Regions from separate parts of the Rahnella sp. RFA10(1/100) genome, predicted to be linked through region 1. Evidence: predicted binding sites of a transcription regulator. Region 1 holds the regulator's gene; the other holds the start of a gene.
The links. The regulator PurR, encoded in region 1, represses purine synthesis genes. The targets are predictions, from matches to a motif close to CANGCAAACGTTTGCNTG.
Positions count from the first base shown of each region.

Region 2: the regulator PurR is predicted to act here: its motif matches at 4,620-4,637, upstream of rbsD (D-ribose pyranase).

Region 1 covers NZ_SEWR01000001.1:963,845-979,930, forward strand. Annotated here, with positions in the region: gene ETV65_RS04235 (glycine zipper 2TM domain-containing protein) at 313-783, shown strand; gene slyA (transcriptional regulator SlyA) at 895-1,329, opposite strand; gene ETV65_RS04245 (DUF1656 domain-containing protein) at 1,524-1,748, shown strand; gene ETV65_RS04250 (HlyD family secretion protein) at 1,750-2,607, shown strand; gene ETV65_RS04255 (FUSC family protein) at 2,617-4,659, shown strand; gene ETV65_RS04260 (aldo/keto reductase family oxidoreductase) at 4,665-5,561, opposite strand; gene ETV65_RS04265 (DUF1289 domain-containing protein) at 5,691-5,930, opposite strand; gene ETV65_RS04270 (alkene reductase) at 6,344-7,435, shown strand; gene gloA (lactoylglutathione lyase) at 7,599-8,006, shown strand; gene rnt (ribonuclease T) at 8,099-8,812, shown strand; gene ETV65_RS04285 (Grx4 family monothiol glutaredoxin) at 8,905-9,246, opposite strand; gene ETV65_RS25300 (hypothetical protein) at 9,227-9,355, opposite strand; gene ETV65_RS04290 (C40 family peptidase) at 9,709-10,605, shown strand; gene purR (HTH-type transcriptional repressor PurR) at 11,195-12,220, shown strand; gene punR (DNA-binding transcriptional activator PunR) at 12,256-13,161, opposite strand; gene punC (purine nucleoside transporter PunC) at 13,298-14,515, shown strand; gene cfa (cyclopropane fatty acyl phospholipid synthase) at 14,870-16,021, shown strand.
Region 2 covers NZ_SEWR01000005.1:340,380-356,465, reverse strand. Annotated here, with positions in the region: gene rbsK (ribokinase) at 1-715, opposite strand, end outside; gene rbsB (ribose ABC transporter substrate-binding protein RbsB) at 783-1,673, opposite strand; gene rbsC (ribose ABC transporter permease) at 1,697-2,668, opposite strand; gene rbsA (ribose ABC transporter ATP-binding protein RbsA) at 2,675-4,180, opposite strand; gene rbsD (D-ribose pyranase) at 4,188-4,607, opposite strand; gene kup (low affinity potassium transporter Kup) at 4,822-6,690, opposite strand; gene ravA (ATPase RavA) at 6,958-8,466, shown strand; gene viaA (ATPase RavA stimulator ViaA) at 8,469-9,938, shown strand; gene asnC (transcriptional regulator AsnC) at 9,960-10,421, shown strand; gene mioC (FMN-binding protein MioC) at 10,510-10,953, shown strand; gene mnmG (tRNA uridine-5-carboxymethylaminomethyl(34) synthesis enzyme MnmG) at 11,333-13,222, shown strand; gene rsmG (16S rRNA (guanine(527)-N(7))-methyltransferase RsmG) at 13,354-13,974, shown strand; gene atpI (F0F1 ATP synthase subunit I) at 14,624-15,022, shown strand; gene atpB (F0F1 ATP synthase subunit A) at 15,045-15,827, shown strand; gene atpE (F0F1 ATP synthase subunit C) at 15,877-16,086, shown strand, end outside.

The DNA of each region.
Region 1 (16,086 bases):
GTAACTGAATTTTTATTACAGCGTGTGATGACTTCGTGTTTTTCTTGTTACGTTTTTTATCACTGAAAATATCTGTGTACTAAAAGCCACCAATAACAACATGACATGCCGGTATTTTGATTGAGCCATTCGCTGTCTAAAACGTAAACCTGCGTTTATTATTAGTTGAACAGGCCTTCTGTATACTAGGTGAAAGTGAAACAAATATGTTATATGACACCTTCGACACTGATGTTGAACTTGTGTACTGTTTTTTCTCTGTTGGTGCCGCTACTCTGAAACGTGTGCAGCAGCATAATAAAGGAGCTATTTATGATTAAGCGTTTACTCGTCATCGGACTTGCCGGCGTTTCCCTTGCTGGCTGCGTCAGTGATAACTCTCTGTCCGGCGATGTTTACTCCGCATCCCAGGCGAAGCAAATTCAACAAGTGACCTACGGTACCATCGTGTCCACCCGTGCAGTGCAAATCCAGGGAGGAGATGATTCAAATATCGTTGGTGCGCTCGGAGGGGCTGTATTAGGCGGGTTCCTGGGCAATACCGTCGGTGGTGGTACCGGCCGTAGTCTGGCAACTGCGGCAGGAGCAGTCGCCGGTGGCGTAGCAGGTCAGGGGGTGCAAAGTTCGCTTAACCGTTCTAACGGTGTAGAACTGCAAATTCGTCGTGATGACGGTACAACCATTCAGGTGGTTCAGAAAGCCGGTCCAACCAAATTCAGCGTCGGCCAGCGTGTGAGCATGGCCAGCAGCGGCAGCACCATTACGGTGTCCCCTGGCGCCTGATTTTTACAGCCTCAATGCAAAAACCGAAGCCACTGGCTTCGGTTTTTTTATGGGTAATTCTTTTCAGTCCGATCAAAAACAACGCTGTGTGACGTAATAAAAAATCGATTTTTATGATTTGCTTTGCAGGGAAGCAATATTTTTTTCCAGCCGGGACAACATTCCGCCCAGCAGTTCGATTTCGGAAGAAGACATGCCGGATAAAATTTCTTTACGTGTGGAATCAATAACGGATTCCATTTCATTGATGATCGGCGCTGCTTCTTCAGTCAGTCTGATACGCTTGGCACGGCGATCACTCGCACAAGTCTGACGGGTAATCAGCTTCTTTTCTTCCAGCTGATCGAGTGTACGGACCAGAGACGGTTGCTCAATTCCAATGGCTTTCGCCAGCTGAATCTGAGACTGCTCCGGAGGTAACATATTGATATTATGAAGTGTTACCCAATGTGTTTGCGTGAGTTCCAACGGTTTTAGCCGATCGTCAATCAACGCACGCCAGGCACGAACTAATCGTGCGAGATCTGATCCCAGATTCGATTCCAATTATCCCCTCCTTATAATTAGCATGCTAAGATAACTCCCCAGAGTTTAGCTTAGTTTTAGGAACATTAATTGAGAAATTACAATTCTATATATAATGATAGGTACTATTGCATCCGGAAGCAGCGTCTTTGCTTCCAAAGGTAAGCTTGTTTATAACACAATCACCGGCAGAGATTAATATTGTGAATGCGCAAATGTTTCACTCAGGCTTCCCGCTACCGGATCTGGTCCTGGGTGCCTCACTTTATTTCCCCCCGATGTTCAAAGCATTTTTACTGGGGTTAGTGTTCTGGCTTTTGATACATCGCCTGCTGCGTGACTGGATTTATTCCGGTGAAGTCTGGCATCCCACTCTGATGGATTTATCTCTTTTTGTGATCTCTATTTGTGCCGCCCTGATGCTGATGGTGACCCTCTGAAATGAAATTTAAGACACTGAAATACTTCTCTACCGTACTGGTTTTCGCGGTCGCCATTTGCGCAGGCTGGTGGATGTGGAATTATTATATGCAATCACCCTGGACGCGTGACGGCAAAGTCCGTGCAGAGATTGTCAATATCACGCCGGAAGTGTCCGGGCGCATTATTGAAATAAATATCCATGATAACCAGTTTGTTAAAAGTGGAGATCCGCTGTTCAGTCTGGATCCTGTGCCTTTTAAAATCGCGGTAGATAATGCCGAAGCTGCGGTAGCTAAAGCCGCGGCCGACCTGGCCAAAGCCAGTCACGAAGCCCGGCGTCGCAGAGGGCTTGGCACCAATGTTATTTCCGCCGAATCGCTTGATGAATCCAATATCAACGCCAAAGCCATGCAGGCGGCTTATCAGGCGGCGCAGGCGTCATTAGAACAGGCCAAATGGAACCTGAGTAAAACCACTCTTGTTGCACCGGCCGACGGTTATATCACCAATCTGCAAACCCGCCGCGGAGACTATGCCACGTCCGGAACGCCTCTGGTCGGGCTGGTGGATATTCATTCTTTCTACATTCTGGGATATTTCGAAGAAACAAAACTCAAAAATATTCGCGAAGGCAACGTGGCGGATATCACGTTATTTAACGGTAATATTCCTTTGCAGGGGCGGGTCGAAAGTATTGGGCGGGCTATTTATGACCAGAGTCTCGATACCCCTGAAGATTTGCTGATGAATGTGAAACCGAACGTGCCATGGGTACGTCTGGCACAGCGTGTGCCCGTTCGGATTAAACTTGAAAATGTGCCGGAACATGAAGTGCTGGTTGCCGGTACGACCTGTACCATTTCGATTCGCAATTAAGGCTGCGCAGTGAATCTTTCCTGGCTGGAATGGAAAAATACCCCGTGGGGAAAAGCCACATGGGGACAATGGCGCTACGCCCTGCGTAACTCCATCGCAATGATACTTGCGCTTTATATCGCTTTTGAATTTCAGATGGACGAGCCTTACTGGGCCCTGACCTCGGCGGCGGTGGTGAGTTTCCCAACCGTGGGTGGCGTTATCAGTAAAAGTATCGGGCGGATCATTGGCAGCCTGCTGGGCGCGGCGGGCGCGGTGTTTATTGCCGGACATTGTCTGAATGAACCCTGGCTCTTCACGTTTTCCATTGCCGCATGGCTGGGGATTTGTACGTATGTCTCCAATCATTATCAGAACAATGTCTCATATGCTTTTGCGCTGGCGGGTTACACGGCAGCCATCATCGCGTTCTCCACCGTAGACGTCACCGATACGACACAAATTTTTGATATCGCGCAGGCGCGTGTCGGTGAAGTTATCACCGGTATTTTGTGCGGTGGTTTTATGATGATGGTGCTGCCCAGCACCTCCGACGGCGACGCCCTGCTCACCTCGCTGCGCAAAATGCATACTCAGTTGCTTGAGCATGCGCAATTGCTGTGGCGGACAGAAATTTCTGATCAGATCAGAACATCCCATGAAGGGGTGATCGGACAAATCCTGACCATGAATCTTTTACGTATTCAGGCATTCTGGAGCCATTACCGCCTGCGCCGCCAAAATAATGTGCTCAATTATCTGCTGCATCAGCAATTACGCATGACCAGCTACATTTCCAGCCTGCGCCGGATGCTGCTGAACTGGCCCCATCCTCCTGAAAACTTACAGGAGGTACTGGCCGTTTTGCTTAATGAACTGCGTAAACCGGATACGGATAAGTACCAGCTGTCCAGAATTTTGCTGCATATTCAGCCGCATGATACTGCTGACTTCCGCCATCAGGCTTTCTGGCTACGTTTACGCGATTTTTGCTGGTTGTATCTTCGCAGCGAACGTTGGTTACAGCGGGTAGAACATGCCAACGTGGCAGAAGCCGAAACACTACAGACACCGAAAATCAGCCGCCTTGCCCAACACACCGATACCCTCGAGGCTGCGTATAACGGGCTGCGGACGTTTTTGTGTATTGTGACCGGTTGCGCATTCTGGATGACGACACAATGGGATGCCGGTGCCGGTGCGGTGGCGCTGACTGCCGTCAGCTGCGTACTTTATTCCTCTACGGCCTCACCGATCAGCAGCGTCACGCTGTTAATAAAATCACTGGGATTATTATTTGCTGGCTGTTTCCTGCTGAAGTTCGGGCTGATGGTACAAATCGACAATTTTTGGGTGTTCTGCGCCTTCTTCCTGCCGATGTTGGTGACGATGCAGATGATGAAACTTCAATACAAACAATATGCAGGTTTATGGGGGCAGATGATTGTATTTATGGGATCATTTTTAGCGGTTACGAACCCGCCGGAGTATGACTATCAGTCCTTTATGAATGACGGCGTGGCAAAAATTGCCGGTGTCATGCTGGCAGGGATTGCCTTCCAGGTGTTAAGGCCAAGCTCTGATAAGCGTAAAAGCCGCCGCATTATTCGCGCCCTGCGTCGTGATTTTATGGATCAGCTTAGCCGCAGACCCTCGCTGAGCCATTTTCAGTTCGAATCCCTGATTTATCACCGGATGAACCAGCTCAATCAAAGTAAAGATCACATCTCGCGAACCTGGTTATTACGCTGGGGTGTGGTGCTGCTCAATTGCAGCCACATTGTCTGGCAGTTGCGCGAATGGGAAACCCGTTCAGATCCCCTGTCTGCGGTACGGGACGTGTGTATTCATTGTCTGAAAGGGGTGATGACGGAGCGCGGCGTCAGCCATGAAAATCTTGACGCCACACTGGCTGAACTCATGCGGATGAGCAATTCACTGGCGCACCATCCGGAACCTGCGGCGCGTGAACTGGCGGGCGTGATCTGGCGTTTATACTGCTCGCTTTCACAATTACAACAGGCCATCTCAACAGAAGACGGCCCGGCGGTCAGTACCACAAAACCCGCGTAAAGGCGTTAAGGAACATCAAATCCTAATGCTGCTTTACGAATGCGGAACCATTGCTGACGGGTCATTTCCAGAGACAATGATTTCAGCGCTGACCGAACACGCTCAATTTTACCCGAGCCGATGATCGGCAGCGGCTGAGACGGCAGGCGCATGACCCAGGCGTAAACCACCTGTTCAATGGTGTCTGCACCCATTTCATTCGCAACAGCCTGAAGTTCCTCACGCAGCGGCTGGAATTGCGTCTCGCTAAACAAACGCCCGCCCCCCAGACAGGACCAGGCCATCGGTCTGATACGCAGCTGCTGGCAAAGATCCAACGTGCCGTCAAGGATGGCCGGCTGATGGATCGGGGAAATTTCTATCTGATTAGTCACCAGCGAAAAGGGCAGACGCGACTGCAACAGGCTGAACTGCGCCGGGGTGAAGTTAGACACACCGAAATGTTTTACTTTGCCGCTTTTGTGCAACTGCGTAAACGCTCCGGCGACTTCATCCGCATCCATCAGCGGATCCGGACGGTGGATCAGTAATAAATCCAGATAATCGGTACGCAGATTGCGCAATGATTTCTCCGCCTGCCCCACGATGTACTGCGTATCCGTAATGTAATGGCCAATTTTGTTGTCGGGGTCTGCCGTGGTGGCGATACCGCATTTACTGACCAGTTGCATTTGTTCCCGCAAAGAGGGTTTAAGGCGCAATGCCTCACCGAATGCCGCTTCGCACTGATAGCCGCCATAAATGTCTGCATGATCGGCCGTTGTAATGCCCATCTCAATGTGCTGTTCCATGAACGCCAGAACCTGCTGCGGCGTCATGTTCCATTCCATCAGTCGCCAGTAACCACAAATCAGCGTGGAGAATACCGGCCCTTGCGGAGAAATCGGGGTACGTGCTTGCATTATAAATCCCTTATGTTTTTGATTTTCGACCCACAGAATACACAACGCCTGTGGCGCTGTATTGATGCGATGCGCAAGAATAGTAAAGAAGCGAACCGCCGTCACGACAACGGTAAAAGACAGGTGAAATCAGAACAACTCTGGTTGCTCCGGTGAGGATTCGTCCGGTTGTTTTCCTGTGCGTTGCTGGCGCAGCAGGCGTTGCTGACATAACCGCAGCACATGGCGTTTTTCTGCGTCAGTCATTTTCATCCAGCCGAAACGCTCCTCGCGGCTGCGCAGACAGCCGCGGCAATATCCGCGTTCATCCGCCTGACAAATGCCACGGCATGGACTGGGGATGTCAAAAAATTCGAGTTGCTGAGCCACATGCCCTCCGCAAATAACGGTGAATATTTATTCAAGACGCTTTCCTGCTATCCCGCAAGTTGATTTGCGCCTCAATGTTTCATCCTTCAAATATCTGCAACACAGACCTGTTACCCTTCCTTTCGCCATTTTCACCTGTCGGAAAATGGCCCTACTGTTTCGCAAGCCTTCACCAAGAAAACAGATGTTTGCCCTCACCTCAGCCGGCACCCGCCGGCTCTTTTTCATTTTTTTCTGTCCGTTAAGTATGGATGCAAAGCTGAAATCAGACTGTGTTTCGCGAAAAAGCACCGTGCGCGTAGTCACAGGCAGGTCAGATGCGATAGAAAGGTGGCATTAAGAAAAGGTCGTCTGACGTGAATATAATCCCTGAACGTCTTACCGATCAGCCCATTAACTTCGGAGTTACTGAAATGACCAAGCTTTTCACCCCTATTGTTGTCGGTAAAAACACGCTACCTAACCGTGTTTTTATGGCTCCGCTTACCCGTCTGCGCAGCATCGAACCCGGTGACATCCCGACACCGCTCATGGGCGAATATTATGCACAGCGCCACAGTTCTGGCCTGATCATTACTGAAGCCACTCAGGTTTCATTCCAGGCGAAAGGGTATGCCGGTGCACCGGGCCTGCACACGCCGGAACAAGTTGCTGCATGGAAAAAAATCGTGGACGGCGTTCATCATAAAGACGGACGCATTGCGGTTCAGCTGTGGCATACCGGACGCATTTCACATAACAGCGTTCAGCCCGACAACCAGACACCCGTTGCGCCTTCCGCCGTCAATCCGAACACCCGCACCAGCTTGCGTGATGAACAGGGGCACGCCATCCGTGTCGATTGTCCGACACCGCGTGCCTTAGCGCTCAGCGAAATTCCGGGGATCGTGAACGATTTTCGTCATGCCGCCGCCTGCTCCGCTGAAGCCGGTTTCGATTACATTGAACTGCATGCCGCGCACGGCTATCTGCTGCACCAGTTCATGTCTCCGGCATCAAACCTGCGTGAAGATGAATACGGCGGCAGCATTGAAAACCGTACCCGTCTGACGCTGGAAGTCGTGGATGCCGCCATTGACACTATCGGCGCTGATCGTGTGGGCATACGTATTTCACCTATGGGACCCTTCAACGGGCTGGATAATGGTGAAGACCAGGAACAGGCTGCGATTTATCTGCTCGATGAACTGAACAAACGCAAACTGGCGTACCTGCATATTTCCGAACCGGACTGGGCGGGCGGCAAACCTTACAGCACAGAATTCCGTGCAGTGATCCGTGCGCACTATCAGGGCGTGATTGTCGGTGCTGGTGCTTACACCGCAGAGAAAGGCGAAGAGCTGATCGAAAAAGGTTATATCGATGCCGTGGCATTTGGCCGCAGCTATATTGCAAACCCTGACCTGGTTGAGCGACTGAAATCTCACGCGCCGCTTAACGAACCCAAACCGGAAACCTTTTATGGCGGCGGTGCTCAGGGTTACACCGATTATCCGACACTGTAATAATTAAAAAAGAGTCATTGACTCCTTGCAGCAGAAGTGGCCCTCCTTCTGCTGTTTTTTTTGGGTCAGTCATTCAACAATCGGTTGCCCTTTTACAGACAAAGTGGCTGCTATCAGTTAGTCTTGACCCGTTAATTCTCATCCTGCAAATAAAGAGGAACCTATGCGTTTACTCCACACCATGCTTCGCGTTGGCGATCTGCAACGTGCTATCAGCTTCTATACCGATGTTTTAGGTATGCGTTTGCTGCGTACCAGCGAAAACACTGAATATAAATATTCTCTGGCTTTCGTCGGTTACACCGAAGAAAGTGAAGGTGCAGTGATCGAACTGACCTATAACTGGGGCGTCGACAGCTACGACATCGGCACCGCTTACGGTCATATCGCATTGGGCGTTGATAACGTTGCGCAAACATGTGATGACATCCGTAATGCGGGTGGGAAAGTGACCCGTGAAGCGGGCCCGGTCAAAGGCGGCTCCACTATTATCGCGTTTGTTGAAGATCCGGACGGTTACAAAATCGAACTGATCGAATCCAGACACGCAGGACAGGGGCTGGGTAATTAAATTTCCCCGACCACCGACTGGGGCGCAATCGCGCCCTTTTTTATTGCCTGATTTTTGCCACAACCCTGCAAGCGGCGGCAAAATTTGTCATAATGCGCGCTGAATTCGATGAAGATAAGAAACTAATGGCCGAGAATAGTGACATTAACGCCCTGAGAGGCCGTTTTCGTGGTTTTTATCCCGTGGTTATCGATGTAGAAACCGCCGGATTTAATGCCAGAACCGATGCGCTGCTGGAAATTGCAGCGATCACGCTGAAGATGGATCAGGACGGCTGGCTGCAAAGCGATGAGACCGTGCATTTCCACGTCGAGCCTTTTGAAGGTGCGATACTGGTGCCGGAAGCGCTGGCATTTAACGGTATCGATCCGACCAATCCGTTACGCGGCGCAGTCAGTGAATATGAAGCTCTGCATGAGATTTTCAAAGTCATCCGCAAAGGAATGAAAGAGCAGAACTGTAACCGTGCGATCATTGTGGCGCACAACGCGAATTTTGATCACAGTTTCCTCATGGCAGCGGCCGAACGTGCCGGGCTGAAACGTAATCCGTTCCACCCTTTTGCTACGTTTGATACTGCCGCGCTAAGCGGGCTGGTACTCGGGCAAACGGTGCTGGCAAAAGCCTGTATCAGTGCGGGTATCGATTTTGACAGCAGCCAGGCACATTCTGCGTTGTATGATACCGAGCGCACGGCCGAGTTGTTCTGCGAACTGGTAAACCGATGGAAACGCCTTGGCGGCTGGCCTCTGGTGCTTTCAGACGAACAAGCCGAAGACGAAACGGCGTCTGAAGAAAATCAGTAATGACGACTTTCCGGCGGACTGAAAACAAAAAAGAGCGACATCATGTCGCTCTTCATATTTTCTGGTCGAAAAGCCGGTGATCTTCCGTAGTATTACTCTTCAGAAGATTTGTATTTCTCAGCAGTTTCTTTGATCAACTGCTGCAACTCGCCGCGCTGGAACATCTCAACCACGATGTCGCAGCCGCCAACCAGTTCGCCGTCCACCCACAATTGCGGGAACGTTGGCCAGTTAGCAAACTTTGGCATCTCAGCACGGATGTCCGGGTTCTGCAGGATATCCACGTAAGCAAAACGTTCGCCACAGGCAGAAAGCGCCTGAACAGCCTGAGCAGAGAAACCGCAGCTTGGCAGTTTTGGCGAACCTTTCATGTACAGCAGAATCGGGTTTTCAGAAACTTGCTTCTGAATCTTTTCAATAGTTGGAGTAGTCATTTCTTGCTTCCTCAAGCCGGTACAGGCTGTCACGATCATTGCTCTTCACGCGCAGCACAAAGAGACGGTGTACAATCACAATACCTTCTATTGTAACGACGGCAGCCATCAGATAAAAACGCCATTTTTTGTGGGGTCTTCCTCAGTGCTGACAATTTATTTAACCATTTTTAGCGGGTGCGCTCAGGCTCACATATTTAAACATTCATCGGGAATAACATTTCCGGCGTTCATCAATCCGATCAAATTTGCAGAATTCCACTGATTAACTCAAATATTAACATCATGAAAAACGGTCATTTTTTTGACTAAAAATGGCGGTTATTTCGACATAAAAAAAGCTATTAACTTTTTCTCACAATATGATCTAGAATCGAGGCAATTCGTGCTTTTTTGTCGGGTTCTTTTAGGCAATACTCTGACATCCCTGATGTTTAACCTACCACTCATGGTAACGAAGCTATGCGCTTACTGTTCACGCTTTTTGTGCTGCTCTTTACCCAGCTGTTTTTAAATATGGCACATGCGTCGCCACAGACTCGTGTCTCTGCCGATCAGCGTAAAAGTCATGTTAATCAGGCTGCGCCGGAAGAACGACGAAAGCGAAAAACGGTTGCTGCGAAAAACAGTAAAAAAACGAAAACCGCGCCCGTCACAGAACAAAAAACTCAGGATAATAATTCGAAGAAGAAAGTGAAAAGCACCGAACTGGTTAAACGAAAGACCACGACGGAGAGAAGCGCCAAAACGCGGGCCGAAAGTAAAAAAGAAAAGACACTCAAGACCACGCGGGCCGAGAGCAAAACAGAGAGACATAGCAAAACCCGTACCCTCGCGAAAAACAGCACGGAAAAGGCCGGTAAAAAAGAAGCCTATGGCCGGCACCGTAAAGGTAAGAAATTCGAAGAAGACAGCAAACCGATTACGCTAAGTGCAACACATAAAAAACGCTATCAGCATGCTCAGCAAACGGCCATGACCAAACTGATGCACCAGGTAGGAAAACCGTATCGCTGGGGCGGAACCTCGCCGAATACCGGTTTTGATTGCAGCGGCTTAGTTTATTATGCTTACAAAGATTTGATCCGTATAAAAATGCCACGTACAGCGAATGAAATGTATCACCTGCGCGATGCCGCTCCGGTCAAACGCGGCGAACTTGAAAGCGGTGATCTGGTGTTCTTCAGAATCAATAACCGCGGCGCGGCAGACCATGTTGGGGTTTACGTTGGCAACGGCAAGTTTATTCAGTCTCCAAGAACGGGCGAAGACATTAAGATTACTTCTCTTGGCGATGATTACTGGCAAGACCACTATGTAGGCGCACGTCGGGTAATGACCCCTAAAACGATCCGATAATAAACAATTCGTTAAGTCTGAAGGTTCGCTAATCAGCCATTGAATAGCATTTAACGAAGCGTTTCTGCAGGGAAGAACATCGGCGGTAACGGTCACTGCGTAACATTGAAAAGGGCGACGCCTGTGACAGGCGTCGCCCTTTTTTATGGCGGATCACTTATTGAATCAGTTCATTATTGCAGTGAAGCTGAAAGCGATAATCATAAGCAAAGCGCATACCGTGGTGATCAACGATAATTTCAGGTTGCTGTCCATCAAACCCCCTTTCGGATCAAATTGTGGCATTTCTTAATACCACACTCATTGTGTGCCAACGCATTTTCTCATAATTAACCTTTAAAATCTTGTGTTGAATGACAATGCGTTCCTGAGAATTTTGCTTCCACTTTCCTGCATTATAAGAGAAAATTGTCGGTTAACACGTCTGTGTGCCGGTCGATTTCACCCGAGAGCATTTCGCGCCTCATTCTGAAGAATCCACCCAATGATTTCACTGCCCTTTGAGAAGCCAGCAGTTAAATCCTCGCAGGCAAACGATTAACATAATGCTAACGTGCTGAAGCACGTGAGTTCAGGAGTCATTGTTTACATGGCAACGATTAAAGATGTCGCAAAGCGCGCTGGCGTTTCCACTACAACCGTGTCGCACGTCATCAATAAAACACGTTTCGTCGCCGAAGAAACCAAAGAAGCGGTTCTCCTTGCAATCAAAGAGTTACATTACTCTCCGAGTGCTGTAGCCCGCAGTCTGAAGGTCAATAACACTAAAACCATCGGCCTGCTGGCCACCTCAAGCGAAGCGCCCTATTTTGCCGAAGTGATTGAAGCCGTGGAAAACAGCTGCTTCTCCAAAGGCTATACGCTGATTTTGTGTAACTCGCATAATAACCTGGAGAAACAACAGGCCTACCTGCAAATGCTGGCGCAAAAACGCGTCGACGGCTTGCTGGTGATGTGCGCGGAATACCCTGATGAATTGCTCAATATGCTCGAAGAGTACCGCTCGATTCCCATGGTGGTCATGGACTGGGGTGAAGCACGCAAGAACTTTACCGACAGCATTATCGATAACGCTTTCGAAGGTGGTTACATGGCCGGTCGTTATCTGATTGAACGCGGTCATCGTGATATTGGCGTGATCCCCGGGCAACTGGCGCGTAATACCGGCGGCGGCCGCTTCCAGGGTTTTGTGAAAGCACTGACTGAAGCCAATATTCCTCTTCGTGACGAATGGGTAGTTCAGGGTGATTTCGAACCAGAGTCTGGCTACCAGGCAATGCATAAGATTCTGATGCAGAAGCATCGTCCGACTGCCGTGTTTTGCGGCGGCGATGTGATGGCAATGGGTGCAATTTGTGCCGCAGACGAACTCGGCCTTCGCGTTCCTCAGGATATTTCCGTGATCGGGTACGACAATGTGCGTAACGCCCGTTACTTCTCCCCGGCGCTGACAACCGTGCATCAGCCGAAAGAACGTCTGGGTGAAATGGCCTTTACGATGTTACTGGACAGAATTGTCAGTAAGCGTGAAGAGTCCCAGACCATCGAAGTGCATCCGAAACTGGTCGAGCGCCGTTCAGTCGCCGACGGCCCGTACCGTGATTACCGTCGTTAACAAATCACAAACGCCTGCCTGTGCAGGCGTTTTTTCTAATCGCGCAGCCATTCCTGATTCATGGTGTCTGTATCGCCCATGTATTCCAACAGCCAGCTCAGTGAAGGTGAAGGATTGCTTTGATCCCACGTCAGGCAGCACGGGCTGTCAGGGAATATATTCTCCAGTGCCAGCACCTGTAATTTTCCCTGTTCAATCCACGGCATGACCCGGTGAACCGGCATCATACCCACGCACAATCCTTCAGTCAGGCATTCCAGCGCACAGGTCCAGTCCGGCACGACCAGACGCCGCTGGTTATCGAGCGTCCAGGTATCACGCTTCGGCAATGTCCGGGAAGTATCTTCCAGGCACAATGCCGGATAAGGTCGCAGTTGATCATCGTTCAGCGCACCGGATAGCTGCGCCAGCGGATGTTGCGGGCTGACGACACAATGCCAGTCCATAAATCCCATATCACGAAAACTGAAGCGCCCGCCAACCGGTATCGCGCGCGTAGCGCCGATCGCCACGTCTGCACGCCCGTCGACCAACGCATCCCAGACACCGTTAAACACTTCCGAGTGAATAATGAGTTCGGTATCTGCAAAATGGCGATAAAAATCGAGCACCAGACGCCGTGTCCGTGCGGGTTTGACAATCCGGTCGACCGCCACACGTAATTCGCCGCGCCAGCCGTTCGCCACCTGCTGACACTGCCGGCGGGTGGCTATCATTTTTTTTGTCATAACCCGTGCTTCATCGACAAAAACCTTTCCCGCTGGCGTCAGCACTACATCACGATGTCGACGTTCAAACAACGGCACGGCCAGCCATTGTTCAAGCTGGCGGACGGTGTAACTGATGGCAGAAGGCACACGGTGTAAGTCCTGCGCAGCTGCACTAAAACTGCCGGTTCTTGCGACAGCATCAACCACTTCGAGAGCGTATTCTGACCACATAATCCAGCCTTCAATTTTTTTGATAGCAGAGTGCAAATATTAACGTTTCACAAGCCTGTTATCAAAGCGTTAAACTCCGCCCCCGGTATGAAATCTGCGTCACATCATCTGCAATAAATAAATTAACGAGACAATAATGAAACCCTCCTTTGGATTTATGCTCTATCTTGCGGGTCTGAGCATGCTGGGCTTTTTAGCCACCGATATGTATCTGCCTGCGTTCAGTGCCATGCAAACCAGTCTGATGACCAGCCCCGGGATGATCAGCGCAAGTCTGAGCATTTTTCTCGGTGGATTTGCTGTTGGTCAGTTGCTGTGGGGGCCACTGTCGGACAGAATCGCCCGTAAACCGGTATTGCTTCTTGGTCTGATACTTTTTGCGTTCGGCTGTCTGGGTGTTATCTGGGTTGAGAATGTACGCGCTCTTCTGGCTCTGCGTTTCTTACAGGCCATAGGCGTGTGTGCTGCCGCAGTCACCTGGCAGGCTATCGTTGTTGACCGTTTTTCTGCCGATGTGGCAAAAAAAACTTTTGCCAGCATTATGCCGTTAGTGGCGCTTTCTCCGGCTCTTGCACCGTTGCTGGGTGCCTGGGTGCTCAATCATTTTGACTGGGAAGCTATTTTTGCCCTGCTGACCGTCGTTGCCATCGCTTTAGTGCTGACGACGCTGACTCTGCATGAAAACAAACCGGCAAAAGACGCAAAGGCAGATAAAACCGGCTTTACGACTTTATTGAAATCGCCTGTTTACAGCGGGAATGTCATGATTTATGCCGCCTGTTCAGCGGGTTTCTTTGCGTGGCTGACGGGCTCACCGTTTATCCTGAGCGATATGGGCTATTCACCCGGTGCCATCGGGCTGAGCTATGTTCCACAGACTATCGCTTTCCTGCTCGGTGGTTTTGGTTGCCGTGTTCTGATCAACAGGCTGGACGGCAATAAAATTCTGCCATGGTTACTGACTGGTTACGGCATCAGTATGGTGGCCTTGTTCTGTGTGGCTATGTTCACAGATGCCGGGCTGACAAGTTTGCTGATCCCTTTCTGTCTGATGGCTTTGGTGAATGGTGCAACCTATCCAATTGTTGTCGCAAATGCATTAATGCCATTTCCTGCTAATACAGGTAAGGCGGCAGCGTTGCAGAATACCTTGCAGCTTGGGCTTTGCTTCCTTGCCAGCATGCTGGTTTCCGCATTTATTGTGCACCCGCTCATGGCGACAGTCACGATCATGCTGTCTACACTATTGTTGGTAGTTTTGGGCCGCTGGCTCTCTTTACAGCATAAAAATGTACGAGACGATGAGCAGCCACCGGAGCAGGAAACTCAGACTCTGCACGCAAATCAACAGTGATAATACCCTAATGTAACAGTCACTTAGCGGGCATTTTCATTGATTACGATTTACTATTGAGAATGCCTGCCAGCGAGCCTATACTCAACAAAACCAAATAAAATAGCATTTTTACAAAACTTTTATTACATACTTAAGCCAGACGCGCGGACGGTGTCACACTTATTTTTTGAATACTTTTCACGGATGATTTTCCTGCCCGTCTTCCAGCGCGCAGGCGTTCTTCTTAATTTCCTCTGTTGGTGTCGAATATCGGGCGAGACGCTAGTCGTCTGTTCTCATAAAGACCTGCAAAAATAGCCTTTGCTTTTCCCGGCAGGTTAATAAGTCAGAAGAGAAAGTGATGGAGAAGCTATGAGTTCATCGTGTATAGAAGACCAAAGCATTCAGGACAATCAATGGTATCGGATCGCCAGTGAGATGCTGGCGATGGCAGATATTCAGGTAAACGGTAATCGTCCTTTCGACCTTAAAGTAAAAAACACTGACTTCTTTAAGCGTGTTTTACAGGAAGGTTCTCTGGGCCTCGGTGAAAGTTACATGGACGGTTGGTGGGAATGCGACCGTCTGGATATCTTTTTCCAGCGTGTTATCCGTGCCGGTTTGGAAAATAAACTGCCCCACCATTTCAAAGATACTTTACGTGTCGCCGCAGCACGCCTGACTAATTTGCAATCGCGCAAACGGGCGTGGATTGTCGGCAAAGAGCATTATGATCTGGGCAACGATTTATTTACGCTGATGCTCGACCCCTACATGCAATATTCCTGCGGCTACTGGAAAGAAGCCACTACGCTTGAAGAAGCGCAGGAAGCAAAACTCAAAATGATCTGCGACAAGCTGCAATTAAAACCGGGACAGCGCCTGCTGGATATCGGTTGCGGTTGGGGTGGGTTATCTGAGTACGCCGCCAAAAATTATGGCGTAAGCGTTGTAGGTGTCACGATTTCTGCTGAACAACAAAAACTGGCTCAAAAACGCTGTGAAGGGCTGGATGTCACTATCCTGCTGCAGGATTACCGTGACCTGAATGATCAGTTTGACCGTATTGTTTCTGTCGGGATGTTTGAACATGTGGGTCCGAAAAATTATCAGACCTATTTTAATGTCGCCAAACGCAATATTAAACCTGACGGTATTTTCCTGCTGCACACCATTGGTTCTAACAAAACAGACCTTAATGTCGACCCGTGGATTGATAAATACATCTTTCCCAACGGCTGTCTGCCCTCTGTTCAGCAAATTGCACATAACAGCGAGTCACTGTTTGTGATGGAAGACTGGCACAATATTGGCGCTGATTATGATCGCACACTGATGGCATGGAATGAACGCTTTCAGAAACACTGGCCGGAACTGGCGGAAAAATACGGTGAACGTTTCCACCGTATGTTTACCTACTACCTGAATGCCTGCGCCGGGGCTTTCCGCGCCCGGGATATTCAGTTGTGGCAGGTTGTCTTCAGCCCGGAAGGCGTTGATGGAGGTATCCGCGTACCACGCTGATGATCTTCGGTTTGCCAATAAAAAAAACCGGACATTTATCGTCCGGTTTTTTATGCACGCCATTT
Region 2 (16,086 bases), on a different contig from region 1:
CCAACTTTCCTTCGCCGTTCTGGCTGAGCCAGACGCCTTTACTGCCCAGCGTAATGATGACGGTTGCGATACCTTTTTCATGCAAAGCTTTCGCAGCACATGCGGCAGCTTCATTACTGTCAACTTTAATTCCCGTCAGCTTTTCAGCTTCGGTTTCGTTCGGGGTGATTATATCCACCCGCGCAAGTAATTCATCCGGCAATTCGCATGCAGGAGCCGGATTGAGGATCACCTGGGTACCGTTGTCTTTGGCAATCTTCGCTGCCGCAATCACCGTATCAAGAGGGGATTCCAGTTGCATTAATAAAGCAGAAGCCCCGATGACCTGCTGTTTATAGCGATCAAGATATGCCGGGGTGACAGCTTTATTAGCTCCCGCATCGATACCAATAACATTCTCACCTTCCGCATTCACAAAAATCAGCGCTACGCCAGTGGTAGTGTCTTTAATGGCTTCAATGGGTTGCGTATCAATATGGTCACTGGCCAGCTGCTTGCGAACGCGCTCACCAATATCATCATCTCCCACACAAGCAATAAAAGAAATATCAGCACCACTGCGACCGGCTGCAACGGCCTGATTCGCACCTTTACCGCCAAAGGCGACGGTGTATTGCTTACCGATAACCGTTTCGCCCGGTTGCGGGAATTGGTTGATATTCAGAATGTGGTCAGCGTTGATACTGCCGAGTACCACCAGTTTGCCGGTTTTCATGTGGAGATCCCTGAGTCGAATAGCGCCTCCATCAGAAGGCGCAGTTACAGCGTAGATAAAAAGAGTATTACGGCTGAGCAACCAGTTTCAAATCAACAGGGATAACAGCAGGCACTTTTTCACCTTTCAATATTTTGTCTGCGGTCTGAACGCCGATCACACCGATTTGTTCAGGGCGCTGCGCAACGGTCGCACCCATTTTACCGCTGTTAACCGCTTTGATACCGTCTTCGGTGCCGTCAAAGCCAACAACCAGCACATCCGTTTTACCGGCAGTTTGCAGGGCGCGCAATGCACCGAGCGCCATTTCATCATTCTGAGCGAACACGGCCTGTACATCCTGATGTGCAGTCAGCAGGTTCTGCATAACGTTCAGGCCCTTGGTGCGGTCGAAGTCAGCAGGCTGGCTGGCGAGGATCTGGAAATGGTGTTTTTCAGCAGCCTGAGCAAAACCTTTACCACGTTCACGGGCAACAGACGTCCCGGCGATCCCTTCGAGTTCAATGACTTTAGCGTTTTCACCCAGTTTCTTGGCAATGTAATCACCGGCCATTTTACCACCGAAGGCGTTATCCGATGCAACGTGGCTGGCCACAACCCCCTTAGTAGCCTGACGGTCAAGGGTGATCACCGGGATTTTCGCCTGGTTTGCCATCGCAACGGCATTGCCTACCGCATCAGAATCAGTCGGGTTGATCAGCATCAGCTTAGTGCCACGAACCGTCAGATCCTGTACGTTTGCCAGTTCTTTCGCCGGGTTATTCTGAGAGTCAAGAACCACCAGGTTATAACCCAGTTTGTCCGCCTCTTTCTGCGCACCGTCTTTCATGGAGACGAAGAACGGGTTGTTCAGCGTGGAAACCACCAGCGCAATAGTATCTTTCGCCAGAACGTTCGCACTGAAAGAAGCGGTGATCGCTGCAGCGGAAACCCAGACAGCCAGTTTTTTCATATTCATGGTCATAAGTCCTGTAGGAGAGGTTATTTGTTGCTTTTGTTATCCACCAGAACCGCCAGCAGGATGACAACTGCTTTTACGATCATCTGGTAGTAGGAAGAAACACCTAATAAGTTCAAACCGTTATTCAGGAAGCCAAGGATCAATGCACCGATCAGCGTTCCAACAATGCGTCCTTTTCCCCCGGACAGGCTGGTTCCCCCTAATACCACAGCGGCAATCGCATCCAGCTCATAACCTGTACCCGCGTTCGGCTGCGCAGAGGATAATCGCGCCACTTCAATGATACTGGCCAGAGCGGCTAACAACCCACACAGGGAATAGACGATAATTTTAACTTTATCGACGCTGATACCTGACAGACGCGTAGCGGATTCGTTACCGCCCAGCGCGTAGATATAACGCCCTAGCCGGGTGTGATGCAGCATGTACCACGCCGCAATAAACACCACAGCCATCAGCCAGACGGGCGTCGGGATACCCAGCGGGCGACCGATACCAAACCAGCCAAATACATCAGCGACATCATTAAAACCGGTACTGATCGGGCTGCCGTTGGTATACACCATTGTGATACCGCGCAGCAGCAACATCATGACCAGCGTGGCGATAAACGCCTGAACCTTACCTTTGGCCACAATCATACCGGTGACGCCACCCACAGCGGCACCCAGCACCAGCGCAGCCCCCACAGCAACCAGCGCATTCACTTCCAGTCCGACAATCGAGGCGGCAACAGCACCGGTAAGCGCCAGCAAAGAGCCGACGGATAAATCGATACCGGACGTCAGGATCACCAGCGTCATACCCACCGCCATAATGGCGTTGACGGACGTCTGCTGAAGGATGTTAAACAGGTTGTTAACCGTAAAGAAATTCGGGCTCATGGAAGAAACCACGGCAATCAACACCAGCAGTGCAATCAGAGACTTTTGCTCCAGCAACCACTCTTTACTGATCCAGCGCTTTTTAGCTGGCAATGTCTGAGAACTCATATCTGATTACTCCTGCGTCACGCCGTATTGCTTGCCGACAGCAGCTGCCATCAACACTTCTTGCGTAGCCTGTTCTATCGGGAATTCACCGCTTAAATGACCTTCATGCATCACCAAAACCCGGTCACTCATGCCAATCACTTCCGGCATTTCTGAGGAAACCAAAATGATGCTCAGCCCTTCGCGCTTGAACTGGTTTATAAGCTGGTAAATTTCTTTTTTAGCACCAACGTCAACGCCGCGCGTCGGTTCGTCGAGGATCAAAACTTTCGGCCGCGTCATTAATCCACGGGCAATCGCCACTTTTTGTTGATTACCACCGGACAGCAGGCCGATGGTCTGCATCATTGACGGTGTTTTGATATTGAAAAGGCGGATGAAATCGCCGACAGCCTGCTGTTCGTCGGCATGCTTAAGGCGCCCGCCGGTGTGACTGAAATAGCGCAACGCGGTCAGTGACATGTTTTCTTTCACAGACATACCGAGCACCAAACCATCGCGCTTACGGTCTTCAGAAATGTAAACAATACCGTTTGCCAACCCGTCTTGCGGAGAGTGAGTCACCACTTCGCGGCCATCTAGCGCCACATAACCACTTTTACGCGGTAGCGCGCCGTAGAGAATTTTCATCAGTTCGGTACGGCCGGCACCCATCAAACCGGAAATCCCCAGGATTTCGCCGCTGTACAGATCAAAGCTGATGTTGTTCACTCCCGGTCCGCTGATATCACGCACCTGCAGGCGCAGCGCACCGCGTTCATGATTAATACGCGGGTATTGTTCCTCCAGACGGCGGCCCACCATCATTTCAATCAACGTGTCTTCTTCCAGTTCGCTGACCGGACGCTCTGCAATGAACTGCCCGTCACGAAATACCGTCACGTCGTCGCAGATTTCGAAGATTTCTTTCATGCGGTGTGAGATATACACCACGCCACAGCCGGCAGCTTTCAGTTCGCGTATAACGCTAAATAAAGAAGCGGTTTCAGTATCGGTCAGGGCATCGGTCGGCTCATCCATAATGATGACTTTGGATTCAAAGCTAAGCACTTTAGCTATTTCGACCATTTGCTGGTCGCCGATGGATAAATCCCCCACCAGCCGGTCACTTTTGTAACGCAGATTCAGGCGCGCCAGCAGTTTATCGGCTTCGGCATACATCTTCTTCCAGTTGATACGGCCAAAACCGTTTACAAACTCACGGCCAAGGAAGATGTTTTCAGCAATAGTCAGTTGAGGGATCAGATTTAATTCCTGATGGATAATCCCGATCCCGGCTTCCTGCGATGCTTTCGGACCGTTGAACGTCGCTTCCTTACCCAGAAAACGTACTGAGCCGGCATCTTTTTGATAGATGCCGGTCAGCACTTTCATCATGGTGGACTTGCCCGCGCCGTTTTCCCCCACCAACGCCATCACTCGTCCCGGATAGACGCTGAGCGCCGCGCCGGAAAGGGCTTTCACGCCGGGAAAGGCTTTATCAATGCCTGTCAGTTGCAGCAAAGGTTGCATAAAAGCCTCAGAAGGTTACGCCGGCACACAGAATAATGTTCGCATAAGGCGAACATTCCCCGCTGCGGATCACAGCCCGACTTTTTTCGCTTTGCGCTTTGAATGCCTCATGGCTGACGTAATCCAAAGCAATGGTGTTTCCCTGGTGTTGTTCGAGTTGTGTCAATTGGGCGAGCAACGCTTCATGGAGTTGAGGATTTTTAGTCTGGATTTCCTCGGCGAGGATAGCCCGCTCAACCTGCATCTCGTGTGTCACTACCTCTAAGACTTGTAAAAAGGTGGGGACTCCCTGGGTTAATGCCAGATCGATGCGTTGGCAAGCTGCTGGCACCGGAAGACCGGCATCGCCAATAACCAGCTGATCGGTGTGGCCTAACCGGGCAATAACATGTGAGATTTCGGCATTTAACAGCGGTGACTTCTTCATTGTGAACTCCTACAGCGAAACGTTTCGCTCATTGAAGAGTTTATAAAGATTAGCGGACATGGCAACGAGCTAGTGATGGAATTGTGATCAGCGTCGAAACGTTTCGCTGACTGATTCGGAAACAACGTGGAAATTTGAGTTATCGTTTAAGAAAGGCAGGAGCAGAAATAAAACAGGGTACCCGAAGGTACCCTTTGAGCGGCAGAAATGGGGATCAGATTTCCACCTGCGTGCCGAGTTCGATCACCCGGTTAGGCGGAATTTCAAACTGATCGGGCGCACGCAGGGCATTGCGGCTGAGCGCCATAAAGAGTTTCCCACGGAAGTACAGATACCACGGGCGCTTGGTCAGGATCAGCGATTCATGCGACATGAAGAATGACGTTTCCATCATCCGGCACGGTAATCCTTCCAGACCACAGCGATGGAATACTTCTTCCACGTTCGGCGTTTCTTTAAACCCGTAACTGGCTACTACACGCCAGAACGTCGGTGACAGCTGCTCGATGGTGACACGCCGGACATTATGCACATAAGGCGCATCTTCCGTGCGCAGCGTCAGCAGAACCACGCGCTCATGCAATACTTTGTTGTGTTTGAGGTTGTGCAGCAATGCAAACGGAATGACGTTGATGGCGCGAGACATATACACAGCCGTTCCCGGAACACGCACCGGCGGAGATTTTTCCAGAGAGGCGATCATCGCCTCCAGGGAATTCCCATGCTCGTTCATACGGCGCATAAGGCGGAAGCGTTCGCTCTTCCAGGTGGTCATCACGATGAACATGCACAAACCCAGCGTCAGTGGCAACCAGCCACCGGAGAACAGTTTGGTGGCATTCGCCGCGAACAGCGGGATATCCATAAACAGCAGACCGATCAGTAAAAGTCCGACCAGGAAGGGTTTCCAGTGCCAGTTTTTAAGCGCAACCGTACAGGAAAGTATGCTGGTCAGCACCATCGTACCGGTCACGGCAATACCATAAGCCGCCGCCAGATTGCTCGAATGCTCGAAGCTGGCGATAACAATAACCACCGCAAAATAAAGCAGCCAGTTGATAGCCGGAATGTAAATCTGGCCTGCTTCCATTTCTGACGTATGGATAATGCGCATTGGCGGTAAATAGCCCAAACGTACAGCCTGGCGGGTCAGGGAAAACACGCCCGAAATAACTGCCTGGGAGGCGATAATGGTCGCGAGTGTTGCCAGAATCAGTAACGGGATTAATGCCCAGTCAGGCGCCAGCAGGAAGAACGGGTTCTTAATCGATTCCGGGTTTTTCAGCAATAATGCGCCCTGACCGAAATAGTTCAGCACCAGAGAAGGCAGTACCACGGTGAACCAGGCCAGACGGATAGGGAATTTCCCGAAGTGGCCCATATCGGCATATAACGCTTCAACACCGGTAATCGACAGAACCACTGCACCGAGCGCCAGGAAGGAGAACGACTTATGCTCGATAAAGAAGTTAACTGCCCACATAGGGTTCATGGCGCGCAGCACTTCAGGATTCTGCATAATACTGTTGACGCCAAGCACCGCCAGCGTCAGGAACCACAGCAACATTACCGGTGCAAACAGTTTGCCCACGATGCCGGTACCATGCTTCTGAATAATGAAAAGCAGCGTCAGAACAGTAATAGAAAGAGGAACGATATAAGGATCGAGCGAAGGGGCTGCGATTTCCAGACCTTCCATTGCGGAAAGTACTGAAATAGCCGGAGTGATCACCACTTCACCATAGAAGAAGCTTCCCCCGATCAGGCCGAGAATGACCAGAACGGCAGTGGTTCGCGCCGACGTGTTTCTGCCTGCCAGAGACATCAGCGTCAGAATACCCCCTTCGCCTGCGTTGTCCGCCCGCATCACATAAGTGAGGTACTTGAGCGAAACAATGAGGATTAACATCCAAAAAATCAGAGAAAGAAAGCCAAAAACGACGCTGGGTTCAACGTTAAAACCATAATGACCAGAAAAACACTCTCTTAAGGTATAGAGAGGACTGGTACCAATGTCGCCATAGACCACACCAATGGCGGCCAGGGTTACTGCTGGGAGTGACCGTTTATGTTCAGTGCTCATATTTCGTTTCTTTTTTGCTCGAACATCCGTAAGCGATGTGTGCGCTCAGACTTATGATGCCCACTAAAAGGCGCACAGTATGCACGAATAAATCAGATTGCCTACCCTTAAATGCGCAGTGAAACCGGCGTTCTTATGAACGAGGTCGCATTTTTGATAATAGAAAATTTTTAGTAATCAACAAGCTATAACGATAAAAATAAACGTGGAATATCGTCACCAGCCAGTACACTATTCAATAACTTAATGGATACCGAAAGAGACAGTATGGCGCAATCTCCCCTTTTGGCAGAACGGATAGCCCGTCTTGCCAACGCATTAGAACATGGCCTGTACGAACGGCAGGATGCCATACGACTTTGCCTTTTGGCCGCCCTGTGCGGCGAAAGCGTTTTCCTGCTGGGGCCGCCGGGCATTGCAAAAAGTCTGATCGCCCGTCGCCTGAAATTCGCGTTCCGCCATGCCCGCGCTTTTGAATATCTTATGACACGCTTTTCCACGCCGGAAGAAGTCTTTGGTCCGCTATCAATTCAGGCCCTGAAAGATGAGGGCCGCTATCTGCGTCTGACCGAAGGTTATTTGCCGGAAGCTGAAATTGTCTTCCTTGATGAAATCTGGAAAGCCGGTCCCGCCATTCTCAACACGCTTCTGACCGCCATCAACGAGCGCCGGTTCCGTAATGGCGAGCGTGAAGAAGCAATACCTTTACGTCTGCTGGTCAGCGCTTCCAACGAATTACCCGAAGCTGATGGTGGTCTTGAGGCACTGTATGACCGCATGCTGATCCGTCTGTGGCTGGATAAAGTGCAGGATAAGCAAAATTTTCGCTCACTGCTGACCAGCCGTAACAATGAAAGCACTAATCCGGTAGCAGAGTCTCTGAGTATCAGTGATGAAGAATACCAACAATGGCAGCCGGAGATCGACAAAGTCAATCTTTCAGACAGTTGCTTTGAGCTGATCTTCCAGCTGCGCCAGCGCCTTGATGCCCTGGATACTGCCCCTTATGTTTCTGACCGTCGCTGGAAAAAAGCCCTGCGCCTGTTGCAGGCCTGTGCATTTTTCAGTGGCAGAAAAGCGATTACCCCGGTGGATCTGATCCTGCTGAAAGATTGTTTATGGCATGATCTCAATACGTATAACCTCCTGCACAATCAGATTGAGCAACTCATCACTGAGCAGGCTTATCAGCAGCAGGCATTGCTGATGAAAATCCAGCAGCTTAATCAGCAGTGGATGCAACATCAGCAACAACAGAGCACGCGTCAGTCAATCAAACTGAGTAAGAAAGCCGGGATTTTCAGCCGTAAGCCACAATACAGCCTGCCAGAATCACTCAATACCCCCAATCTGACCTTGTTATTGCAAACGCCTTTGCACCTGCATGAAATAAAAGTCACACACTTATTATTCGAACGCAGCATCCTGGAAGAATGGCTCAATAAAGGGGGCGTAATGAAAGCCAAACTCAACGGGATTGGTTTTGTACAAACCGTGGATTTGGAAATCGATGACAAACAGCAAATTCTGGTGCTGGATGTGAGCCGTCAGAGCACACCACTGACACTGCCCGGCCATGCGCATATTGCTGTTCCCGACGAAATGAAAAATATGCTCAATGACCTGACCGCAAAACTGGCGCAGCAGAGGCATGAATTCAGCCAGCAGCAAAACTGCCTGTTTGTTCCGGCTGAATGGATGGCAAAAATTGAAGCCAGCCTGCTGCAGGTGGCTGAACAGTTGCGTCATCAGCAACAGACATTCAGCGGTCACTGATCATGTTCAGTCTCGAGTCACTGGATCTGCTGCTGGCGATCAGCGAAGCCGAACTGATTGAAGAACTGATTGTCGGCTTGCTGGCGGCGCCTGCACTGGTCGTTTTCTTCGAGAAATTTCCCCGTCTGAAGCGTGCATTAACCCGGGATCTTCCGGAATGGAAATTGCGCCTGCGCCAGAGGATCCACGAAACGCCGGTTCCTCATGAGCTGGCCAAAGAATTCTACCTTTACCAGCACTGTCAGCAGCTTGATGCCACGTCTTTTCAGTCCGGTCTCGCTTCCCTCATCGATGAACTGGTGCAACTCAGTTCTCCATTTGCTACAGAAGCCCGTACCTTACAGGAAAATAATGAAGCTTCGCGTACGTCAAAAACCGGCAATAGCTTTCATACTTTATTCCTTCAGCGCTGGCGCCTGAACCTGACCTTCCAGACGGTGAACGTTCATCATCAGTTGCTCGAACAGGAACAGGAGCAATTGCAGGAAGAATTGCTGCAACGTCTGCAGCTCAGCAGCGAGTTATCCCCTTTATTAGCCGAGAACGATACTGCCGCCGGACGTTTGTGGGACATGAGTAAAGGGAAGCGGCTGCGGGGTGATATTCAGTCACTGGCACGGTTTGGCGCTTTCCTTCAGCAGCAGCCTGAACTGATGCATCTGGCCGAACAACTGGGCCGCAGCCAGACGGCCAAAACCAGTCCACATGAAGATGCAAAAATGGAAACGCACCGGCTGATGGTGCGCGAACCCGCGATAGTGCCGGAAGAAGTGAACGGCATTCATCAGAGCGATGATATTTTGCGCCTCATGCCGACGGAGCTGGTGACGCTGGGGCTGCCTGAGATGGAATATGAATTCTATCGTCGCTTGCTGGAAAAGCGTTTGATGACATATCGCCTGCAAGGGGATGTCTGGCGTGAGAAAGTGGTCAAACGGCCGGTGGTCTATCAGCAGCAGGAACCGCAACCGCGCGGGCCTTTTGTGGTCTGCGTCGATACGTCCGGTTCCATGGGCGGCTTTAACGAACAGTGCGCCAAAGCATTCTGTCTGGCATTACTGAAGATCGCTCTGGCGGATAACCGCCGATGTTACATCATGTTATTTGCCAGTGAAGTGATCCATTATGAACTGACATCTAACGGTGGCCTGGATCAGGCGCTGCGCTTTCTGGGACAACATTTTCGCGGCGGTACCGATCTGGCAGCCTGCCTGAATGCCACACTGGATAAACTTGCTTCTCCGCAGTGGGAAGATGCGGATGCCGTGGTGATCTCGGACTTTATCGCCCAGCGGTTGCCAGATGAAGTACAAATGAAGGTCAGATCACTGCAGCGCGAAAAACATCACCGCTTTCATGCCCTGGCAATGTCACACTATGGTAAGCCCGGCATCCTGCGAATTTTCGATCATATCTGGCGCTTTGATACCGGGGTTAAAAGCCGCGTACAGCGACGCTGGCAGAGAAATTAAGCCCACAAGAGAAAGATGACCATGACTGAAATTTACCAGCTCGATGAGCTTGATCGCGGGATCCTCAACGCCCTGATGGACAATGCCCGTACGCCTTATGCCGAACTGGCAAAATTGTTTACTGTCAGTCCGGGGACGATCCACGTACGCGTAGAGAAAATGAAGCAGGCAGGCATCATTACCGGTGCGCATATTACCGTCAATCCCAAACAGCTGGGTTACGACGTATGCTGTTTTATTGGCATCATTTTAAAAAGTGCCAAGGATTACCCCTCTGCCCTGAAAAAGCTTGAGAATATAGAAGAAGTGGTTGAAGCCTATTACACCACCGGGCATTACAGTATTTTCATCAAGATCATGTGTCGTTCGATTGATTCCCTTCAGCATGTACTTATCAACAAGATCCAAACAATTGATGAGATCCAGTCAACCGAGACCCTGATCTCTCTGCAGAACCCCATCACACGCACCATCCAGCCCTGACATCTGATTTCTATACCCCTATTATCCACAGGTAGATCCCAGCTCATTCACAGCGTACAATAGTCTCCTTTTCCCGGGTGAGAGCATTATGTCTGACATTACCCTGATCAGTGGCAGTACGCTTGGCAGCGCCGAATATGTTGCAGAACACGTGGCAGAGAAACTGGAAGAAGCCGGTTTTTCCACCCAATTATTTCATGGCCCGGAGCTGTATGAAGTCCCGCAGGAAGGGATCTGGCTGGTTGTGTGTTCAACTCACGGCGCAGGTGAACTGCCCGACAACTTGCAACCGTTTATGGAGCAGTTGGAAGATCAGCAACCGGATCTGTCTAAAGTTCGCTTTGGTGCCTTAGGATTGGGCAGCAGTGAATATGACACTTTCTGTGGCGCGATCAATTCCCTGGATAACAAACTGACGTCATTAGGGGCAAAAAGGATCGGTGATCGCCTTGAGATCGACGTGACGCAATACGAAATTCCTGAAGATCCCGCTGAGGTTTGGGTGATCAACTGGATTAATTTGATCAAATAAGTGTAAATTTCAGGCGATCAGATGTGGATAACTAGGCTTAAAAGCAGGGTAAAACCCGTAGTTATCCCTCTAACAACCCCTGTACGCTTTTCATGCTGTGTATAACTCTCACTTCTGATCCCAGCTTATACTGTCCAGGATCACCGATCATTCACAGCATTCGATCCTTCTTAGCATGCTGATCTTAATAAACAAAAAAGACTTATGCACAGAGGATCGCGATCCTAATAGAAGTATTAATAAGAGATCTTTAAATAAAAAAGATCTTCTTTTAATTAGTGAAGATCCCCGGGGGCTTGTGGAAGCTCAAAACTTGAGTAGAATCCCTCCTCCCAACGCCATACAAAGAAAGTTCGCTTGAACGCCGAGGTGCAGTCGCATGTTTTATCCGGATCAATTTGACGTCATCATCATAGGTGGTGGCCATGCAGGTACTGAAGCTGCAATGGCTTCTGCACGCATGGGACGTCAGACCTTATTACTCACCCACAATATCGACACGCTGGGACAAATGTCGTGTAACCCTGCTATTGGCGGGATCGGGAAAGGACATCTGGTTAAAGAAGTCGACGCACTGGGTGGTCTGATGGCCACGGCCATCGATCATGCCGGCATTCAGTTTAGGATACTAAACGCGAGCAAAGGCCCTGCTGTCAGAGCGACCCGTGCTCAGGCTGACCGTGTTCTGTACCGCCAGGCTGTCCGTACCGCTTTGGAAAACCAGCCAAACCTGATGATCTTCCAGCAACCTGTTGAAGACCTGATCGTTGAAAACGATCGTGTCGTTGGTGCTGTGACCAAAATGGGGCTGAAATTCCGCGCTAAATCGGTTGTACTGACTGTCGGCACTTTCCTGGATGGAAAGATCCACATCGGTCTGGAAAACTACAGCGGAGGCCGTGCAGGGGATCCTCCTGCAATTTCTTTGTCTCAGAGACTGCGAGAGCTACCTCTGCGCGTTAACCGTCTCAAAACCGGTACACCACCGCGTATCGATGCCCGTACCATTGATTTCAGCGTACTGGCACAACAACACGGTGATAATCCGGCGCCGGTCTTCTCGTTCATGGGTAATGTGTCGCAGCATCCGCGCCAGATCCCGTGTTACATGACGTATACCAACGAAAAAACCCATGATGTGATCCGCAACAACCTGGATCGCAGCCCGATGTATGCCGGGATCATCGAAGGGATCGGCCCGCGTTACTGCCCGTCGATCGAAGATAAAGTCATGCGTTTTGCCGATCGCAATTCGCATCAGATCTTCCTGGAACCGGAAGGACTGACCAGCAACGAAGTGTATCCGAACGGGATTTCAACCAGCCTGCCATTTGATGTACAGATGCAGATCGTCCGCTCAATGCAGGGGATGGAAAATGCGGTGATCGTTCGTCCCGGCTATGCCATTGAATACGATTTCTTCGATCCGCGTGATTTGAAACCAACGCTGGAAAGCAAATTTATCGCGGGTCTGTTCTTTGCCGGACAAATCAACGGTACGACGGGTTACGAAGAAGCCGCTGCGCAGGGCTTACTCGCCGGTATGAATGCCGCCCGTTGCGCCAGTGAAGAAGACGGCTGGGCACCACGTCGTGATCAGGCTTACCTCGGTGTGCTGGTTGACGATCTGTGTACGCTTGGCACTAAAGAACCGTACCGTATGTTTACGTCACGTGCTGAATATCGACTGATGCTGCGCGAAGACAATGCTGATTTACGTTTGACAGAAAAGGGCCGTGAGTTAGGCCTGGTTGACGATGCCCGCTGGGCACGCTTCAACGAAAAGTTGGAAATGATCGAGCAGGAGCGTCAGCGTTTGCGTGGTATCTGGGTGAACCCTCATCATGCCCAGGTTGATGAAATCAACGCGCATCTTTCTGCCCCGCTTTCTAAAGAAGCCAGTGCGGAAGAGCTGCTGCGTCGTCCTGAAATGACCTATGAATTAATCACCCGACTTTCCCCGTTCGCTCCTTCTGTTCCGGATGCGCAGGCGGCAGAACAAGTGGAAATTCAGATAAAATATGAAGGTTATATTGCCCGTCAGCAGGAAGAGATCGAAAAACAGCAGCGTAACGAAAATACGGTGCTGCCTGTCGATCTTGATTACCGGCAGGTGAATGGCCTTTCAAATGAAGTGATCGCCAAACTTAACGATCACAAGCCAACCTCCATTGGTCAGGCCTCACGGATCTCCGGTATTACGCCGGCTGCAATCTCAATTTTGCTGATCTGGCTTAAAAAACAAGGTTTGCTGCGCCGCAGCGCATAAACGACTGCTCTAATGACCGCCCTTGGTATCCCGAAGCGGCGGTCGATTCTTACTTTTCCCATCATTCTGTATGTTTTATCATTTTTAAACCGGGTTGTTCCCGGCATATCGATTCTGTCTGAGGATTCACCGTGCATAATAAACTCGACTCGCTGCTTGCTGCGGCAGGAATAGCGTTACCCGATCAGCAAAAACAACAACTGATTGGCTATGTTGAACTGCTGCATAAGTGGAACAAAGCCTACAACCTGACATCTGTCCGTGACCCGATGCAGATGCTGGTACGTCATATTATGGACAGCATTGTGGTGAACGAGCATTTGCAAGGTAGCCGTTTCATTGACGTTGGAACCGGCCCGGGTTTACCGGGGATCCCTCTGGCCATTGTTCGCCCTGATTCACACTTTACGTTGCTGGACAGCCTGGGTAAGCGCGTGCGTTTTTTGCGTCAGGTTCAGCATGAGCTGGGGCTGAAAAATATCGAGCCTATACAAAGTCGTGTGGAAGAATTTGTGCCGAATCCACCTTTTGATGGGGTGATAAGCCGTGCTTTCGCATCAATGCAGGATATGCTTTCCTGGTGTCACCATCTGCCCGTGAAAGGTGAGGGGCATTTTTATGCCTTAAAGGGTGTACGTCCTGATGATGAACTTGCTGCGCTGCCGGCAGGGATTACTCTGAAGTCAGTCATTAAGCTGCAGGTACCCGAACTTGACGGCGAACGTCATCTGATAATTCTTAGCGCAAACTAAAGTTGCGATTTATCAAAAAAGATTTAAAAAAAACATGTGTTAACTTAGTTAAAATGAGCAGGCTAATTATATAGCAGGGAAGAACACCCAAACACCGCTTTTTTACACCCTGATAGCATTTCTGAGATGTTTTTATTTTAATCCGGAGCGTAATAGTCACTTTTGAAATTGAACGGGCATCAAGCTGCTGATATTCAATTTGTAATGAAAATGTTGTTATTTGTTGGGTTGTTGTGTAAATAAATCGAGCCTATTTTTAAATAAGTTTGATATTCGAGCAGTATTTCATTAACAATTTGATTTATATGGCTTTTAAAAAGCCTGTTTAGCTAAAGACATTGAAAGCATGCTGGGTATATAAAGGGATTAGCGTTAATTATGTGATCCAGTGCACGCTTCTTTGTCGGGTGATGAAATAACCGAACCAAAGTAAAAAGGGCAAATTCAGCTATAGTTTGGTTGGCAAAATAGTGATGAAGAGGAAAATTTAAATAATTGTTCACCTTTTCGCTACTTATCCATTGAATTCGTTCCTGTGCCCCGTATAATTTGCTCGGTTTTTGCTGCTTGACTCAAAACAGTAAAGGCAGTGATATACGGCATTCAGTATACCTCCAGCTAGGTACTCGATACGGAGAGAACAAACGTCATGTCTGTATCCGGTATTTTACACAGTACACAGAGTGTGAAGGTTGCCAGAAAGCTATTGATACTGCAGTTATTGACCTTTGTTCTGCTCAGTGCAGTATTTGGTTTAAAAAGCCTGGAATGGACCCTATCGGCTCTTATGGGTGGGTTGGCCGCTTGGTTACCAAATATACTGTTCATGCTGTTTGCATGGCGTCATCAGGCGCAAACAACGGTCTCTGGACGGGTTGCCTGGTCCTTTGCAATTGGAGAAGCGCTGAAGGTGCTGGCTACGGTGATCTTAATGATTATCGCACTTGGCCTGTTTAAAGCGGCTTTTGCTCCGTTGGGGTTGGCCTATTTATCGGTGTTGATGACTCAGATTTTGGCACCGGCCGTCATTAACAGTTACCGTACTTAACTACTAAAGGGTAAGAGGCATCATGTCTGCATCAGGAGAAATCTCTACTCCACAAGAGTATATCAGTCACCATCTGACTCAGCTTCAGATCGGGACGGGATTCTGGTCGATTAACATCGATTCGATGTTTTTCTCCGTGTTCCTCGGAGTACTCTTTCTGGTTATTTTCCATCGCGTAGCCAAAAACGCCACCAGCGGTGTCCCGGGGAAGCTGCAAACCGCAGTTGAACTGGTCGTTGGTTTCGTCGACAGCAGCGTGCGTGACATGTATCACGGCAAGAGCAAAGTGATTGCACCTCTCGCGCTGACCGTCTTCGTCTGGGTGTTTATGATGAACCTGATGGATTTGCTGCCAATTGATTTGCTGCCGACTATCGGTGAAAAATTGCTTGGTCTGCCTGCGTTGCGTGTGGTTCCAACGGCTGACGTGAACATCACGTTGTCCATGGCGCTTGGCGTATTCATTCTGATTCTTTTCTATAGCATTAAGATGAAAGGCTTTGGCGGTTTCATCAAAGAACTGACAATGCAGCCATTCAATCATCCGGTTTTCATTCCGATTAACCTGATTCTTGAAGGTGTCAGCCTGCTGTCTAAACCAGTTTCACTGGGTCTGCGACTGTTTGGCAATATGTATGCGGGTGAGTTGATCTTCATCCTTATTGCTGGCCTGTTGCCGTGGTGGTCACAGTGGATCCTGAATGTGCCTTGGGCCATTTTCCACATCCTGATCATTACGCTGCAAGCCTTTATTTTCATGGTTCTGACGATCGTCTATCTCTCGATGGCATCTGAAAAACACTGATTTTCTTTCAACACTACTGCGTTTTAACTGAAACAAACTGGAGACTGTCATGGAAAACCTGAGTATGGATCTGCTGTACATGGCTGCCGCTGTGATGATGGGCCTGGCGGCAATCGGTGCTGCAATCGGTATCGGCATCTTGGGTGGTAAATTCTTGGAAGGTGCTGCACGTCAGCCTGACCTGATCCCTCTGTTGCGTACACAGTTCTTTATCGTTATGGGTCTGGTCGATGCAATCCCAATGATTGCGGTTGGTCTG